DNA from 2 places in the Streptococcus fermentans genome. Region 2 is predicted to be linked to the other one. Evidence: predicted binding sites of a transcription regulator. Region 2 holds the regulator's gene; the other holds the start of a gene.
What was found. Region 2 encodes NrdR, which represses ribonucleotide reductase genes. Its sites were predicted from a motif close to ACACNATATATNGTGT; they were not measured.

Region 1: a site for NrdR is predicted at 6,361-6,376, ahead of nrdH (glutaredoxin-like protein NrdH). Genes of this name have one in related genera too.

The regions. Positions count from the first base shown of each region.
Region 1 is NZ_JBFNFG010000002.1:149,128-158,772, reverse strand. It holds gene AB2B50_RS03130 (formate--tetrahydrofolate ligase) at 1-1,131, opposite strand, end outside; gene AB2B50_RS03125 (phosphopantothenate--cysteine ligase) at 1,364-2,053, shown strand; gene coaC (phosphopantothenoylcysteine decarboxylase) at 2,065-2,616, shown strand; gene AB2B50_RS03115 (ECF transporter S component) at 2,600-3,163, shown strand; gene udk (uridine kinase) at 3,362-4,000, opposite strand; gene ptsP (phosphoenolpyruvate--protein phosphotransferase) at 4,125-5,858, opposite strand; gene AB2B50_RS03100 (phosphocarrier protein HPr) at 5,863-6,126, opposite strand; gene nrdH (glutaredoxin-like protein NrdH) at 6,490-6,708, shown strand; gene nrdE (class 1b ribonucleoside-diphosphate reductase subunit alpha) at 6,777-8,936, shown strand; gene nrdF (class 1b ribonucleoside-diphosphate reductase subunit beta) at 9,115-9,645, shown strand, end outside.
Region 2 is NZ_JBFNFG010000010.1:24,037-33,681, forward strand. It holds gene AB2B50_RS08575 (NADPH-dependent oxidoreductase) at 1-100, opposite strand, end outside; gene dnaI (primosomal protein DnaI) at 97-993, opposite strand; gene AB2B50_RS08585 (DnaD domain protein) at 994-2,160, opposite strand; gene nrdR (transcriptional regulator NrdR) at 2,161-2,634, opposite strand; gene AB2B50_RS08595 (GntR family transcriptional regulator) at 2,774-3,139, shown strand; gene AB2B50_RS08600 (ABC transporter ATP-binding protein) at 3,143-3,838, shown strand; gene AB2B50_RS08605 (hypothetical protein) at 3,854-4,582, shown strand; gene gggC (streptosactin export ABC transporter GggC) at 4,839-6,380, shown strand; gene AB2B50_RS08615 (LrgB family protein) at 6,447-7,142, opposite strand; gene AB2B50_RS08620 (CidA/LrgA family protein) at 7,139-7,513, opposite strand; gene AB2B50_RS08625 (MarR family winged helix-turn-helix transcriptional regulator) at 7,695-8,075, shown strand; gene AB2B50_RS08630 (DUF4649 family protein) at 8,171-8,392, shown strand; gene trxA (thioredoxin) at 8,407-8,721, shown strand; gene queC (7-cyano-7-deazaguanine synthase QueC) at 8,924-9,577, shown strand; gene queD (6-carboxytetrahydropterin synthase QueD) at 9,577-9,645, shown strand, end outside.

The DNA.
Region 1 (9,645 bases), on a different contig from region 2:
AGCAACAACTGCTGGAATACCGAACTTACGGATATTCTCAACGTGACGTTTCAAGTTTGCAAATCCTGCACGAACTGCTTCTACATTCTCTTCTGTCAATGCATCCTTAGCAACCCCACCATTCATCTTAAGAGCACGAAGGGTTGCAACGATAACTACTGCATCTGGCGCAGTTGGCAAGTTTGGAGTTTTGATATCAAGGAATTTCTCAGCACCAAGGTCTGCACCAAAACCTGCTTCTGTCACTGTGTAATCAGCCAAGTGAAGGGCTGTAGTTGTAGCCAAAACTGAGTTACATCCGTGAGCAATATTGGCAAATGGGCCACCATGCACAAAGGCAGGTGTACCATAGATTGTTTGAACCAAGTTTGGTTTGATAGCATCTTTCAAAATCAATGCCAAGGCACCTTCAACCTGTAAATCACCAACTGAAACAGGTGTACGGTCATAACGGTAGCCGATAACGATATTAGCTAAACGACGTTTTAAATCTTCAATATCAGTTGCCAAGCAAAGGATAGCCATGATTTCTGAAGCCACAGTGATGTCAAAACCATCTTCACGTGGAATACCATTAAGAGGACCACCAAGTCCAACTGTCACGTGACGAAGAGCACGATCATTCAAGTCCACTACGCGTTTCCAGAGAATACGACGTTGGTCGATTCCTAGCTCATTTCCTTGGTGCAAATGATTGTCAATCAAGGCAGAAAGAGCATTATTTGCAGTTGTAATAGCATGCATATCTCCAGTAAAGTGAAGGTTGATGTCTTCCATCGGCAATACTTGAGCATAACCACCACCTGCAGCTCCACCTTTAATCCCCATGACAGGCCCAAGAGAAGGTTCGCGGATAGCAATCATAGTTTTCTTACCAATCTTATTCAGAGCATCAGCAAGTCCGATAGTGATAGTTGATTTTCCTTCACCAGCAGGTGTTGGATTGATAGCTGTAACCAGGATCAATTTACCGACTGGATTGCTCTCGACTGCACGAATTTTATCAAAACTAAGCTTAGCCTTGTATTTTCCGTATAATTCCAAATCATCGTAAGAGATGCCAAGTTTCTCGACAACATCAACGATTGGTTTCAATTCGATACTTTGTGCAATTTCAATATCTGTTTTCATTCAAAACTCCTCTACCTCAAATGTATTAATTCATTATATCATAAAATAAGATTTTTAACAGTCATAAAGCTTGTTAACGTTCGTAAATATCACAACACTTCAGACTTTCTTGGCTTCTTTTTAAATTTTTATATGCCTTTATAGGTTTTAACTATAGTTGAAAGCTTAGATTTCACATAATATTTTATCGCTTTCATTTTACTTACTGTTCATTTTTTTGTACAATAGTTCTATGAAAATTTTAGTTACATCTGGTGGTACAAGCGAAGCCATTGATCGAGTTCGCTCCATTACCAACCACTCTACTGGTAGACTTGGTAAAGTGATAACTGAGACTTTACTAAAGGCTGGGCATCAGGTTTGTCTGGTTACGACAAAACAAGCATTAAAACCAGCACCACACTCAAATTTGTCCATCATTGAAATCAAAAACACTTCCGATTTACTTCAAGAGATGCAACGGATTGTTCCTGATTATCAAGTTTTGATTCATTCCATGGCAGTCTCTGACTATAGTCCTGTATACATGACCGGTCTTGATCAAGTCCAAGCAAGCCAAGATTTAAGTGAGTTTTTGCATAAGAAAAATATGGAAACAAAGATTTCCTCTAAGGATGAGGTGCAAGTCCTATTTCTCAAGAAAAATCCCAAAATCATTTCTCTTGTTAAAGAATGGAACCCAAGTATCCATCTCATCGGCTTTAAACTGCTTGTCGATGTTACCAAGGAAGATTTGATTCAAATCGCTAGAGAAAGTCTTGAAAAGAATCAAGCTGACTTGATTGTAGCTAATGACCTCACTCAGATTAATGTTGATCAACACCTGGCTTATCTAGTAGAGGAAAAAGATTATCAGATTGCTGCTAGCAAACAAGAAATCGCCGACTTATTAGTCGAAAGAATTCAAGGATTTGACTGTTAGAAAGGAAAGTTATGGCTCGTATTACACTCGCTGTGACAGGCTCTATCGCCTCTTACAAGGCTGCTGATTTGGTTAGTAACTTGAAGAAACAGGGACATTCTGTTACTGTACTTATGACCCAGGCTGCGACTGCCTTTATCCAACCTTTAACCCTTCAAGTCTTATCTCAAAATACCGTACATCTCGATCTTATGCAGGAACCTTATCCTGATAAAGTCAATCATATCGAGCTAGGAAAAGAAACAGACTTGTTTATCCTTGCCCCTGCGACCGCTAATACGATTGCGAAAGTCGCGCACGGTTTGGCTGATAATATGGTAACTGCTACAGCTCTTGCCTTGCCAAACTATGTTCCAAAACTAGTAGCACCTGCTATGAATACCAAAATGTATGACCATCCAGCAACTCAAACAAACCTAAATACTTTGGAAAATTATGGTTATACAATTATTGCTCCAAAAGAGTCCCTACTGGCCTGTGGCGATGTAGGACGTGGTGCTCTTGCTGATTTTGATACTATTTTACAACAGATAAAGGAAAAACTTCATGAACAAACGCTCTAATATTGCTCCCATTGCTATCTTTTTTGCCAGCATGATCGTCATTCATCTGCTGAGTTCTATTGTCTTTAATGTCTTGCCATTTCCAATTAAACCGACCATTGTCCATATTCCAGTCATCATTGCTAGTATCATCTACGGGCCACGAATTGGTGCAATCTTAGGTTTCTTGATGGGGATGATTAGCTTGACAGTCAATACGATCACAATTCTCCCAACCAGCTACCTCTTCTCTCCTTTTGTACCAAACGGTAACATCTACTCCCTAGTTATTGCGATTGTACCACGCGTCCTTATCGGTTTAACTCCATACTTTGTCTACAAACTCCTCAGAAACAAGGCGGGGCTTATCTTCGCTGGAGCACTCGGTTCCCTCACAAATACTGTATTTGTACTAGGCGGAATCTTCTTCCTCTTTGGAAATGTTTTTGACGGAAATATCCAAAAACTATTAGCTACTGTTATCTCAACAAATTCTATTGCAGAACTCATAATCTCAGCAATACTGACCCTAGTTATTGTTCCGAGACTTGAAAAAATCAAAAAATAAGAGGTCGGGAAAATCCCGGCCTCGATTTTTATTTGCACTGAAACTCTGCTCCAGCATTTAGTGGATCTTAAAGACTTAGAAAATCCTTTGAAAGAAGATTTTTTCTATCTAAAAGCATGATTGTAAAGACTCACTGGTATTGGAAAAGGCTTCAATCTTGGAAAAATAACTACTTTCCCATAACCTTTTATCTACTTATTATTGGGCTAGACGTGCTTCTTCTAAAATCTTTTCAATCTTTGTTGTTAGCAAATCAATAGCTACAGTATTGGTTACTCCTTCTGGAATAACGATATCTGCATAACGCTTTGTTGGCTCAATAAATTGATGATACATGGGTTTTACCACACCAAGATACTGGTCAATAACGCTATCCAGGCTACGACCACGCTCTTCCATATCACGTTTAATACGGCGAATGATACGAACATCATCATCTGTATCTACGAAAATCTTGATATCCATCAAATCACGAAGGCGTTTGTCCTCCAAAACCAAGATTCCTTCTACGATAAAGACATCCTGAGGTTCTTGACGATAAGTTTTAGAACTTCTGGTATGGGCAGCATAATCATAGGTAGGAATATCAACTGGACGACCTGCCAACAACTCTTTGATTTGCTCAATCATCAAATCAGTATCAAAAGCAAAAGGATGGTCATAGTTGGTCTTAATACGCTCTTCAAAGGTTAGATGAGATTGATCTTTATAGTAGGAATCATGCTCAATCATAGAGATTTTTTCATTTGGAAAATGTGACAAGATTGCTTTAGATACGCTTGTCTTTCCTCCTCCAGATCCCCCTGTTACTCCGATAATGATTGGTCTATTTTGCATTGTAGCCTCCTTGTATTTTCCCTTGTCTATTTTACCATATTTTTGATAAATTTTACAGAAGGAGTTTTCTTCAAAATAGAAGAAAAAATCCTCATAGCTAGAAGCTACAAGGATTTGTAATTGATTAATCGAAGTTAACGTATTCTTTAGAAAGTTCAAGCACTTCTTCCATTGTTGAACATTCAGTAAGAGCACGGTTAGCGTATTCTTGCATTTTAGCAGTGTCGAGTTTCTTCATCAAGCTACGTGTACGAAGTACAGATGTTGCTGACATAGAGAACTCATCCAAGCCCATTCCGACAAGAAGTGGAACAGCTGTTTGGTCACCAGCCATTTCACCACACATACCAGCCCATTTACCTTCAGCGTGAGCTGCTTTGATAACGTTATTGATCAAACGAAGGATTGATGGGTTGTATGGTTGGTAAAGGTATGAAACTTGTTCGTTCATACGGTCTGCCGCCATTGTGTATTGGATCAAGTCGTTTGTACCAATTGAGAAGAAGTCAACTTCTTTTGCAAATTGGTCTGCAAGCATAGCTGCTGCAGGAATTTCGATCATGATACCAACTTGGATGTCATCCGCAACTGCAACACCTTCAGCAAGAAGGTTAGCTTTTTCTTCATCGAAGACTGCTTTAGCTGCACGGAATTCTTTCAAAAGCGCAACCATCGGGAACATGATACGCAATTGACCGTGTACAGAAGCACGAAGAAGAGCACGGATTTGAGTGCGGAACATTGCATCTCCTGTTTCAGAGATAGAGATACGAAGAGCACGGAATCCAAGGAATGGGTTCATTTCATGTGGCATATCGAAGTAAGGAAGTTCCTTGTCACCACCGATATCCATTGTACGGACAACAACTGGTTTACCGTTCATTCCTTCAAGAACAGCCTTGTATGCTTCGTACTGCTCGTCTTCAGTTGGGAAGTCTTGAGAATCCATGTACAAGAACTCTGTACGGTAAAGACCTACAGCTTCTGCACCGTTGTCATTAACACCTTCAACATCTTTTGGAGTACCAATGTTTGCTGCCAATTCGAAGTGTTTGCCATCAGCAGTAACAGTTTGAGCATCCTTCAAGAGTGCCCACTCAGCTTTTTGTTGAGCGTAAGCTTCACCAGCTGCTTTAAATTCAGCCGCTTGTTCTTCAGTAGGGTTGATAATCACTTCACCTGTAATACCATTAACGGCAAGTAGGTCACCATCTTTAACGATTTCAGTGATATTGTTTGTACCCAAAACTGCAGCGATTTCAAGTGTACGAGCCATGATAGCTGAGTGACTTGTACGACCACCAATGTTTGTTACAAAAGCTTTAACAAAGTTTTTGTCCAATTGAGCTGTATCAGATGGAGTCAAGTCGTGAGCAATCACGATTACTTCTTCATTGATAGAAGCTGGGTTTGGCAATTTTTTACCAAGGAGGTTAGCCAATACACGTTTTGTTACGTCACGGATATCCGCTGCACGTTCTTGCATGTATGGGTTGTCTTCCATGCCTTCAAAGATTGTGATAAACATGTCTGTAACTTCTTTCAGACCTGCTTCTGCATTCACTTTCTTAGCACGGATAGTTTCTTTGATTTGACCGATCAATTCAGGGTCAGCAAGAACCATCAAGTGGGCGTCAAATACTTGTGCCGCTTCTTCACCAAGCGTACCTACAGCCTTCTCGCGGATAAGAGAAAGCTCGTTTTGAGAAGCTTCAAGAGCAACATCCAAACGAGCCTCTTCTGCATTTGTATCTTCGACTGTAACAGTCTCGAATGATAAATCCGGTTGAACGAGTAGATATGCTTTTGCAACTGCAACACCGTCAGATGCTGCGATTCCTTTAAGCATTTCTGTCATTTCCTTATGCCAATCCTTCTTTTTCCATTGTTTCTGAGATTGCAGCGATAGCGTCATCAGCGTCTGCACCTTCAGCAGTGATTGTAACGTCAGCACCTTGACCAACACCAAGGCTCATTACACCCATGATAGATTTAAGGTTAACTGATTTACCTTTGTACTCAAGAGTGATATCTGAAGCAAATTTGCTAGCAGTTTGTACCAACAATGTTGCTGGACGTGCGTGAATACCTGTTTCTGCCACTACGTGGAAATCTTTAGAAGCCATAGTTTGACTCTCCTTTAATAGTTTTCTTGTTGAGTTACATATCTGATAACCCTTACAATTTAGTATTATATCACCTTCATTGATATTTTTCAAGTATTTTATGGACTTTCTTCAATTTCCTTTCAGATAACTTGCTGAAAATCTTCTATTAAATTTAGCAAAACACAGTATGTAGTTTTTGTTAAGTTGTCTATAATGAAATCATTGATTTTTCTGTCGTTGTTTCTCAATACTACACTATATATTGTGTTTGTTAGTAAAATCAGTAAAATAAGTACACAAGATTTAGTTTTAGAAAGTTGACAAAGTTTTTTTTTCTGATATACTAAGAAAGTAATAAATTTTTAAAGAGGAGTTACAGAAATGGTAACCGTATATTCTAAAAACAACTGTGTCCAATGTAAAATGACGAAACGTTTCTTAGACAGTAATAATGTTGAATATAAAGAAATCAATCTTGATGAACAACCTGAATACATTGATCAAGTAAAAGAGCTTGGCTTTAGTGCTGCTCCTATTATTCAGACACCAACAGAAGTTTTCTCTGGTTTCCAACCAGGTAAACTCAAACAACTTGCTTAAGAATCAGGACAAAAGCTTCTATGTCTACCTTAGAAGCCTTTCTTTTGTAATTAGATAAAGGATTTTTTATGGGATTAAAACAACTTGAAGATGTGACTTACTTCCGTCTTAATAATGAAATTAACCGTCCTGTGAATGGACAAATCATGCTTCACAAAGACAAGGAAGCTTTAGAAGCCTTCTTTAAAGAAAATGTTGTACCTAACACAATGGTTTTTGACTCAATAACGGATAAAATTAATTTCCTCATTGAGCATAACTACATTGAGACAGCATTTATCAAGAAATACCGTCCAGAATTTTTGGAAGAACTACACCAATTTATCAAGGATCAGAACTTCCAATTTAAGTCTTTCATGGCTGCCTATAAATTCTATAATCAGTATGCTTTGAAAACTAATGACGGGGAGTACTATCTTGAGAGCATGGAAGACCGTGTCTTCTTTAATGCCCTTTACTTCGCGGATGGTGATGAAGCGATTGCTATTGATATTGCTAATGAAATCATTCACCAACGTTATCAACCTGCTACTCCTTCTTTCTTGAATGCAGGTCGTGCTCGTCGTGGTGAGTTGGTATCTTGCTTCTTGATCCAGGTAACAGATGATATGAATTCTATCGGACGTTCTATCAACTCTGCTCTTCAACTTTCACGTATCGGTGGTGGTGTGGGAATTTCCCTCAGCAATCTTCGTGAAGCTGGAGCTCCTATCAAAGGATATGAGGGTGCTGCTTCTGGTGTCGTACCAGTTATGAAGCTTTTCGAAGACAGCTTCTCTTACTCAAACCAATTGGGGCAACGTCAAGGTGCTGGGGTTGTTTACCTCAATGTCTTTCACCCAGATATCATCGCCTTCCTTTCAACCAAGAAGGAAAATGCTGATGAAAAAGTGCGTGTCAAGACCCTTTCACTTGGTGTTGTTGTACCAGATAAATTCTACGAATTAGCACGTAAAAATGAAGAAATGTACCTATTTAGCCCATATTCTGTAGAAAAAGAGTATGGCGTACCTTTCAACTATATCGACATCACTGAAAAATACGATGAATTGGTTGCAAATCCAAACATTCGTAAGACAAAAATCAAGGCGCGTGATTTGGAAACTGAGATTTCTAAATTGCAACAAGAATCTGGCTATCCTTATGTAGTCAACATCGATACTGCTAACCGTGCAAATCCAGTCGATGGTAAGATCATCATGAGTAACTTGTGTTCAGAGATTCTTCAAGTCCAAGAACCAAGTCTTATCAACGATGCTCAAGAATTCCTAAAAATGGGGACAGATGTTTCATGTAACCTTGGTTCAACTAACGTGGTCAACATGATGACTTCACCTGACTTTGGTCGCTCTATCCGTGCAATGGTACGTGCCTTGACCTTCGTTACAGATAGTTCACACATCGTCGCTGTTCCTACTATCGACCACGGAAATAGTCAAGCTCATACCTTCGGTCTTGGAGCTATGGGACTTCACAGCTATCTTGCTCAACAATTGATCGAATACGGATCACCTGAGTCTGTTGAATTCACAAGCATCTACTTTATGCTTATGAACTACTGGACCTTGGTTGAGTCAAACAATATCGCACGTGAACGTGGTGTTACCTTCCACAACTTTGAAAAATCAGACTACGCAAACGGAAGCTACTTTGATAAGTACACAAGTGGTGAGTTTGTTCCAAAATCAGACCGTGTTAAAGAACTCTTCAAAGATATCTTTATTCCTACTGCTGCTGACTGGTCTGAACTCCGTGATAAAGTTAAAGCAGATGGACTTTACCACCAAAACCGCCTTGCTGTAGCACCAAATGGTTCTATCAGCTACATCAACGATGTTTCTGCTTCTATTCACCCAATTACGCAACGTATCGAAGAACGTCAAGAGAAGAAAATTGGTAAGATCTACTATCCTGCTGCTGGTTTGTCAACAGAAACAATTCCTTACTACACTTCTGCTTATGACATGGATATGCGTAAAGTCATTGACGTTTATGCTGCTGCGACTGAGCACGTGGACCAAGGACTTTCACTCACACTCTTCATGCGTAGTGATATCCCAACAGGCCTTTACGAATGGAAGAAAGAAAACAAACAAACGACACGTGACTTGTCTATCCTTCGTAACTATGCCTTCAACAAAGGTATCAAGTCTATCTACTACGTCCGTACCTTTACAGATGATGGTGGAGAAGTCGGTGCTAACCAATGCGAGAGCTGTGTGATTTAATTCAACTCTCAAAAAAATTACATTTACTTAATCCATTAAACGAAACGTATTTTGCTGATAGAATCATGTAAGAACATAAAAGTCGGGCTACCGACTTTTTGTTCGATTATAGCATAGAATTATGATAAAATAAGAATGATTATGTTATCGCATTACTACACACAGAAAGAGATTTCAAATGAAAACTTACTACAAAGCCATTAACTGGAATGCCATCGAAGATGTCATTGACAAATCAACCTGGGAAAAGCTGACTGAGCAGTTCTGGCTTGATACGCGTATCCCTTTGTCAAATGACCTAGACGACTGGAGAAAGCTTTCTAACAAGGAAAAAGACCTTGTTGGTAAAGTTTTTGGAGGTTTGACCCTTCTTGATACCATGCAATCAGAAACTGGTGTTCAAGCCCTTCGTGCTGATATTCGTACGCCTCACGAGGAAGCTGTTTTTAACAATATCCAATTTATGGAATCTGTCCATGCCAAATCTTACTCTTCTATCTTTTCTACCTTGAATACCAAGTCTGAAATTGAAGAAATTTTCGAATGGACCAACACTAATCCATATCTTCAGAAAAAAGCTGAGATTATCAATGAAATATACCTAAACGGAACTCCTCTTGAAAAGAAAGTAGCTAGTGTTTTCCTTGAAACCTTCCTTTTCTACTCTGGTTTCTTTACACCACTCTACTATCTTGGAAACAACAAGTTG
Region 2 (9,645 bases):
CTGCAGACAAAATGGTATTTAAATCTTCTTGGGGAATCTCTTGCTCCTTAAATCTACGCACTGAAGTATGAGCCTTCATTAATTTGATTGTTTCTGTCATCGACGGTTTTCTCCTTTTAGTTGTGTTTCTTCAGCAAGGTAACGGATACGTTCCATGACGCGTCTAGCTTCCCAAGTTTCGTCATTTCCGTTCTTGCCTTTTGCAAAATGTTTTTCCAAATCTTCAAAATTGAAGTTGGAAGTAAAGAAAGTTGGTAAGTCTTCCTGCATGCGATACTGAAGAATCACTTGCAAGATTTCATCACGGACCCACGGTGTTGATTGCTCAGCACCGATATCATCCAAAATCAGAACTTCTGCCAGCTTGATTTCATCTACCAAGGTTTTGACAGAGCCATCCCCAATAGCATTTTTGACATCAATGACAAAGCTCGGATAGTGGAGCAGAGTTGTAGATACTCCACGTTTTTCAGATAAATCATGAGCCAGGGCTGCTGCCATAAAACTCTTACCAACTCCAAAATCCCCATATAAATAAAGACCTTTTCGGATAGTTGGATATTGTTCCACAAAAGCTAGGAGCTTTTCAAAAACGGACAAGCGCCCCAAATCATCTAAATCTACTTGAGCTAGGCTAGCTTTTTTAAGACTAGCTGGAAGATTGATTAGCTTGAGACGGTTTTTAATCGCCGCTTCTTTTTCTGCCGCGATGAGCTCCGGAGTCTCTTCATAAGAGACATCTGCATAGCCATGGTTCATGACTAGGATAGGCTTGTAACCACGCGCGATATAGTCTGTATCTCCTCGGAGGAACTTATCTCTCTCAGTGATGTATTGGTTAAACTTGGAAATACTACGGTTCAACTCCTCCTGACTGAGAGATTCTTTCTGGATAAAGGCCGCAACATCAGGGTCTTTTACAATTTGCTGGACTAAATCCTGATACTGAAATCGGCTTGGTTGACGCTTGAGTACGTCTCCGACACTTTCCATCTAGTCCCCTCCTTTTTCTAATCGAGCTAACATTTCTTTTTTCTTACGTTCTAGTTCTAAGCGAGTTTCTTCGCTGGTTTCATTCTTATATTCAGGGTTGCTCCATTTAGGCACATTGGTTTTTGCTGGGGCAGTCTGATTCTGCTTTTGCGTTTTTGCTTTTTGGCCACGTTCACGAATACGGAGGACAGCTTCCTCTGCACTACGGATATTTTGATAGGCGTAGTCATTAGCCACCTTCATGGCGTATTTTTCATTGATATTGGCTGAATCAACCTTATTAAAGGTTAGGAGCAAGATAACATTGATCACTTCATCCAACAAGCCCAAGGCTGCCATCTGCTGGAGCAGGTCCCGTTCAGTCTGAGTAATACTTCCCTTGCGAGTCTGCTTGATTTCAGCAAGGAACTGCAAGGCTGTCTTTCTCTTAGCCTCTCGAATAATAGTTGCTTCCTTGGGACTAAAGTCCGAAGTCACAGGCTTTTGCGCTATCTTTTCACGGATGCGTTTGACAGAAATCACTTGCGACACTGCTGTCGCTTTGGCTACTTGATAGGTCTCAAACCAGGTCCACTTCTGCTCGTCTGCTATTGCAAACAAGGCCAAAACATCCGAAGTCTCATCTTGAAAACGAAGACCATCGCGAGCCATAAGCTGACGGAAATGCTCCAAATCAAAATCATCTGCTGCTGGCTGACTGCTAGAGGTTTCTTGACTCACAGACTCAGATAACTGAGGAAAGATTTGACTCAAGGACACCGAGATCGGTTTCCCTTCAACACCTTCCTGTCTCATGGCTGCAACCGCACTATCCCCAATCATTTTTTCTAACAAGGTCCGATAAACTGTATGTTGTAAAAATTCTTGAGTTGATAAGGGAGAATGGAGTAACAAGTTATAGGCCTCCCCCTGCTGATAGAGGGTCACCAATTTCATGGCTGTTAGAGTTTTAAAAGCCTTTAAAAGGGTATCCATCCCAAAATTCAGATGGTTGAGCATGGCTGCAAAGAGATGCTCCTTTTGACCACCGTCCCAAAAAGTCACAGCATAAAGATAGAGGCTCAGCGCCTCCTGACCGATAATCGGGAGGTAGCACTGCACCATTGATGAGGTATCTTGCGACACCCGATTATTCTTTACAAAAGAAAAACGGTCATTTGGCTTCATTTATTTTTCCTTTTTCTTTTTAGAGGATTGTGTGATCTGCTGGAGTAGGCTTTCAAGCTCACTCACATCCTTAAAGCTACGGTAAACACTGGCAAAACGTACATAAGTAATCTCATCTAACTCTGCCAACTCTTCCATAACCAAAGAGCCAATAACCTCACTCTGAATTTCATTTTCATTGCGACTACGGAGTTTTTGTTCGATGCGATTGACCACCATGCCAATTTCATCACTGGACACTGGACGTTTCTGGGCTGAACGAATAATCCCGTTAAAGATTTTATCTCTTGAAAATTGTTCCCGTGTACCATCTTTTTTGACCACAACTAGTGTTCTCTCTTCAACACGTTCATAGGTTGTAAAACGATGCTGACACTCTTCACACTCACGTCTTCTTCTGATTGTATTTCCTTCTTCAGCCTGGCGACTATCGATCACACTTGATTTTGTAGCGCCACATTTTGGACAACGCATGCCTTTCCCTCCTTGTCGTTTTCTTTTCATTATACCATTTTTTAAGAGATTCCCAAAATAATTCTCCTTTTGGCTTGACAAGTTTTTTGTTTTGTTGTATTATTGAATTAACACAAAGGTAAATAGAAAGGAGATCGTGATGTCTTGGACATTTGATAACAATAAACCCATTTATTTGCAGATTATGGAGAAAATCAAATTGCAGATTATTTCCCATAAACTCGAGCCCAATCAACAGCTTCCAACCGTTAGAGAATTGGCTAGCGAGGCAGGTGTCAATCCCAACACCATCCAGCGCGCCCTATCGGACTTGGAGAGAGAAGGCTTTGTCTATACCAAGCGAACATCTGGACGCTTTGTCACAGAGGATTTGGACTTGATCCTCCAATCCCGTAAGCAACTGTCAGAAGAACAGCTGCAACAGTTTGTAACAGGCATGGTAGAATTCGGCTATGAAAAAGAAGAACTACCGACTGTTTTGAGAGATTATATTGAAGGAGTTTAAACTATGACCTTGTTAGCATTTGAAAATGTGTCAAAATCCTATGGAGCAAGTCCTGCTCTTAAAAATGTTTCCCTTGAAAATCCAGCTGGACAAATCGTTGGTCTCCTTGGCCCAAACGGTTCTGGAAAGACAACCTTGATTAAACTAATCAACGGCTTGCTACAGCCAGAGGAAGGGCGTATCCTTATCAACGGCATGGAACCAAGCCCAGCAACTAAAGCGATTGTTTCTTATCTCCCTGATACGACCTACCTCAACGAGCAGATGAAGGTCAAGGAAGCTCTCACTTATTTCAAGACCTTCTACCAAGATTTCAATCTGGAACGTGCTCAAGGTCTCCTTCGTGACCTTGGCATTGATGAAAATAGCCGTTTCAAGAAACTCTCAAAAGGAAACAAAGAAAAGGTTCAGTTGATTCTTGTCATGAGTCGTGATGCTCGTCTATACGTTCTTGATGAACCAATCGGTGGTGTCGACCCCGCGGCGCGTGACTATATCTTGAACACCATCATCAACAACTACTCTCCAACTTCGACTGTCTTGATTTCAACCCACTTGATTTCAGATATTGAACCAATCTTGGATGAGATTATCTTCCTCAAGGATGGAAAAGTCGTCCGTCAAGGAAATGTTGATGATATTCGCTACGAGTCTGGAGAGTCTATCGACCAGCTCTTCCGCCACGAATTCAAAGCCTAGGTAAAGGAGATTATTATGTTTTGGAATTTAGTTCGTTATGAATTTAAAAATGTTAACAAATGGTATTTAGCCCTCTATGGTGCTGTGTTGGCTCTTTCTGCCCTTATCGGGGCTCAAGCTAGTTCCCTAAAATCCATCGATACTCCCGATCAACAAATGATTATGTTAGTGTTTCTAGGTCTGGTTTTTGGTGGACTACTTATTACCTTGAGTATTTCAACCTTGATTTTAATCATCCGTCGCTTCAAGGGTAGTGTCTACGATCGCCAAGGCTATCTCACTCTAACCTTACCTTTATCTGAACACCAGATTATCTTAGCCAAACTCTTGGGAGCCTTCATTTGGTCTATAATCAGTTCAGCAGTTTTTTTCCTAAGTATCTACATTATCTTTGCAACCATTGACCCAAATATGGTTGATTCCTACTTTTTTGATTACTTATTCGTACATTATATCGAGAATTTCTGGTTAACCTTGATTTCATTTTTCATAAGCACTGTAGCAGGCATCCTTTGCATCTACTTGTCTATTTCAATTGGACAGCTCTTTAATGAATACCGTACAGCCCTCGCTGTCTTAGCTTATATTGTTATCCACATTGTCCTTGGATTTGTCGACATGTTTAGTCCAAGCTTGAATTATAGCATGATGATGTCCGCTGAAATCTTTAAAGACCTCATCCTCAGCGCAGCCTTCTATCTCGGAACCTACTATATCTTGAAGAATAAAGTTAATCTTCAATAATCAATCGACGGCTGGACAATAACTTAATTTTAGCAGAAAATGAAATAGATCTTTCTATGATAAAACGCATATTATCAAGGTTTTTCAATACCTGATAATATGCGTTTTTCTGATTTTAAAAACTTTTAGCGCAGATTCCCTATTCGTCTAAATAGTCACATTTTCTAAGCCTAAAACCCCATTTCATGTGAATTATTTTACAAAAAAGAGTATAATGCCTTTATAAAGTTGCTTTTCACTAGGAGGTTCCCACTTTATGCTTAGAAGATTTGTAACAAAGAAACACCTCATTCTCTATTTTTTATCAATTATCATCACCTGGCTTGAAGCTATTATCACACCTGCCCTCGTTCAGAATATAGTGGCTAGTTTTACCAATCAGGACCTCGAATTACTCTGGAAAGTTCTACTATTGGGAATTTTAGGCAATCTCATCCTTCTTATCGGATTAGCTGGTAAAAGATACTACTACGCCCGTCTCATAACCGATTTCAAATTTGGACTTAAAAGTGCCATCTTTCATCAGTTTTTAAACAGTTATGCGATTGCTGAGCAAGACCTTCTGTCTGATTTGGAAAATGATGTCAAGCAACTGGAAACAAGCTATATTGAGCCTACAGTGATTATTATTTCTTCCATTGGATTTACAAGCGTTTCGGTCTCTTATGCCTTGTGGACCAACTTCTATCTGGGACTCATCTTTATCCTTTTTTACTCTCTCCCAGTCCTTTGTAGTTCCATCGGTACCAAACGCTTAGATACCCTCTCCGAGGCTCGTTCAAAAATCAATCAAAACTATCTAGCAACTTTGACAAGCTTCATCAGTGGGAGCCAACAAATCCGCCACTACCATGGGCAAACTTTCTTTTTCAATCGTTATTCTAGTCAGCTACAACATAGTCTTGATGCAGAGATAAACTATGAAAAACAGCGCACTATCAATAGTCTCCTCATCAATAGTATTGATGCTTTTTGTTCCGTTGCTCCCATTGTCATCGGTGGTTTTATGACCTACTATGGCCACCTCAGTGCAGCCAGTTTTGTCGCTATTTATCTCGTATCTCACAATATCGGCTATCAATTTCAAGAACTAGCTTATTTTAACAACACTCGTAAATCCACTACCTATCTCTGTAAGAAATATCAAAAGCTTCTTAGCCAGAAAAATCATAATTTGACCAAGCCTATTCCAGATATCTATCCTATCAAAGCGGAGAATCTCTCTTTAGAGGTAGAACAACAAGTGATTTTAGCACCTCTCTCACTTAGTATCAATCAAGGAGAAAAAATTGCCATCATCGGAGAGAGCGGCACTGGTAAAACCACTCTCCTGAATATTATTCATGGAGATCAAGACGCTACGAGTGGACACATTAGCTTTGCAGGACAAATCCTTAGTCGGGAAGAAATCACTAGCATTAGTTCTTACATCCTCCAATCCAGTCATTTTTTTGATTACTTATCACTAACTGACAATATCACTCTGGGCTCCGTCATAGACCAGACTAGATTGGATAAAATCCTGAGACAGACTGGCTTAGAGGATTTAAAGCATAGAAAACTTAGCGATGATAGTCTATCTGGTGGCGAAAAACAACGGTTAGAAGTCGCTCGCGCCCTCTACCATGAGAGTAAACTAATCCTAGCCGATGAGGTAAAGGCCAATCTTGACTTGGAAAACAGTCGAAAAATCAGTGATCTCCTCTTTTCTATGCCACAGACTGTTATTGAAGTTATTCACCATTATACCGAAGAAGACCTAAAACGCTACGACCAGGTCATAAGATTGACCAAATAAAACGAAAGCCCATAAAGTACTTTCGCATCCGTAGAAAAAACCAAGGAAATCAAAAATCCTTGGTTTTTAACTCAAGATCAAATTAGCTACGATCGGACTGACAAATACGTAGAGAATCCCTGTAACACCGATGGCTAGTCCTCCCATAGCACCTGCAACTGGTCCATAGCGAAAGGCCGTTCCAGTTCCAACGGCGTGACCTGTTCCACCCAGGGCTAGTCCAGCCGCTACTGGATCGTCTATTTTTAGCCATTTTAGAAGTGTTGGTCCGATAACGCTGGTCAAAATCCCCGTCGCTACTACAACTACTAGGGTCACGGTAGTCAAGCCCTGCAACTTTTCTGTAATCCCTACTGCCATAGCGGTCGTTACTGACTTAGGAAAGAGGGAAATGGCTAGGAAAAAGTCCATGCCAAAGATTTTTGCGACTAGGGCTGTAAAAGTGGTATTGACGATGACAGCTAGGAAGCTCCCCAGCAAAATACTCCTAACATGATGCTTCATCAAGTGGAAACTCTTATAGAGGGGAATTCCTAGAGCCACTGTTGAAGGAACAATCAAGTTATTAAGATAAACCCCACCTTGGTAGTAATCTTGATAGGAAATGCCAGTTACCTTTAGAAAGATGATAATAAAAATAGCTGACAGCAACAAGGGAGTCGTTAAGGGATGAGGATAGCGTCTGAAAATCATCATTCCCCCAAGATAGGCTAAGATTGACAAAGCAATCCCAAATAGGGGATTGGATACAAATTCGCTCATTTAGCACCTCTTTCTTCGTAGTCACCTTCATAGCGTTTTTTGATAAATTGAACCACAAGCGCAATCAAGATGATATTAATCACTGCTGCAAAAAAGACAATCAAGACAATCGGCAGAAGATAGGGAGCAATCACATCAAATTTTTCCATAATTCCAACCGCAGGAGGTAGAAAGAGGATGGTCATGTTGGCTAGGAGAAAATTTCCAACCATGTTGACATGGCGAATGCGCAGCCATTTGAACTGCAAGGCTAGAAAAAGAATAATCAAGCCGATGATACTTCCAGGGATGGACAAATGAAAAAAACTGGAGATTCCTTCACCGATTAAAGAAATCACAAAGAGAATCATTAACTGAACATATAACTTCATTGTAAACTCCACAAATAGACTTTCTGCATACCAGTTTACTCTTTTTTCAGAAAATTTCAAGGAAATATATAAGAAACATCCTTCTTGCTATCTAAGCCAAAAAGGTGTATACTAATTGCGTGCGCAAGCATCATAGATGCACTAGTATGATTACACTATTATAGAGGGAAAGGAGATTGATATGACTTACTTAGAAAAATGGTTTGACTTCAACCGCCGACAAGTAGAGCTAGAAGCACTTTTAGAGCAAACGATTGCTGAGCAGAGTGACCAAAGCCTAACGCTCAAAGAATTCTATCTCTTGCACTTTTTAAATCAGGCTCAAGAAAAATCTTTGAGACAGATTGACCTGCCGGACAAACTCCATCTGAGTCCAAGCGCAGTATCACGAATGGTGGCACGCCTAGAAGCCAAAAACTGCGGTTTACTTAGTCGGAGATGTTGTGACCAGGATAAGCGAGCTAGTTTTATCTGCCTCACTAAGGAGGGTCAGACAACTCTTGCCTATCTACAAAAAGCTGTAGAAGAGAGCCTTGAAACAAAAGCAAGTTGGCTTTCCTAAAATTTTTACAAAAAACTTGCGTGCGCAAGCAATTTTCTTGACATTCCTTTTTCCAAGGAGTAAAATGAAGATATGATTTAGCAAAGGAGAATCCTATGATTGAAATCACCTATCTTGACGCCAGCAAGCAAGAGAGAACCATGACCTTCGAGTCCTACGAAGAATTTGAACGTTCTCAACATGCCTGTCTGATTGGTGTCGCAGACTACTACCCTGTCCAAAAAGTAACCTACAAGGGACATGATTTGGACTACCATGGGACTTATGGAGATGTTTTCTTCTATCTCATGAAACAAGATTTAAGCCAATATAATTAAAAAGGAGAAATACTATGGCAAAAGCAATTACAGATGCAACATTCGAACAAGAAACTAAAGACGGATTGGTCTTGGTAGACTTCTGGGCAACTTGGTGTGGCCCATGTCGTATGCAAGGTCCAATCTTGGACAAATTGTCTGAAGAACTTTCAGAAGATGTCTTGAAAATCGTTAAAATGGACGTTGATGAAAATCCAAACACAGCTCGTTCATTTGGTATCATGTCTATCCCTACTCTTCTTTTCAAAAAAGATGGACAAGTGGTTAAACAAGTTGCTGGTGTTCACACAGCAGAACAAATCAAAGCTATCGTTGCTGAATTAAGCTAATCAAAGGAGAGACCAAGTGCATTCATTTGGTCTCTTTTTTCTTGCCCTTTGCCATTTTTCAAAAAATATGCTAGACTGTAACTAGAATATCACGATGTTTGGGACATGCCATCGCTAAAAAAAACCTCTACTTGGTATTTTTTAGCTCCCTCTAGGGAGCTTTTTGCGTGCTCTGAACATTTCCCATTTTGGAAGGAGTACTATGAAACGTCAATCAGCCTTGGTCGTCTTTAGTGGCGGTCAAGATTCAACAACCTGCCTTTTCTGGGCCAAGCAACACTATGAAAAGGTAGAAGCCGTTACCTTTGCCTATGGCCAACGCCACCATTTAGAAATTCAAGTGGCCAAAGAAATCGCTGAGGAACAAGGAATTCGTCATCATATCCTAGATATGTCTCTGCTAGGACAAATTACTGAAAATGCCTTGACTTCAGATCTAGAAATTGAGCAAAAAGAAGGAGAGGTACCTAATACCTTCGTTGACGGTCGCAATCATCTCTTTCTGTCCTTTGCTGCAGTCCTTGCCAAGCAGCGTGGAATTACGGATATCGTGACAGGAGTGTGCGAAACAGACTTCTCAGGTTATCCTGACTGTCGGGATGTCTTTGTCAAATCACTCAATGTCACCCTCAACCTTGCCATGGATTACGACTTTGTAATCCAAACACCTCTCATGTGGCTAGACAAGGCTGAAACTTGGGAATTAGCTGACCAACTCGGTGCCTTTGACTATGTTCGTGAGAAGACCTTGACCTGCTACAACGGGATTATCGGTACTGGTTGCGGAGATTGTCCTGCCTGCCATCTACGCCAACATGGTTTAGAGGTTTATCTCACTCAGAAAGGAGAGGCCTGATGTTTTTTGCCCCCAAAGAAATCAAACGAGAAACTGGGGAATCTCTTGTCTACAATCCTCACAGAACC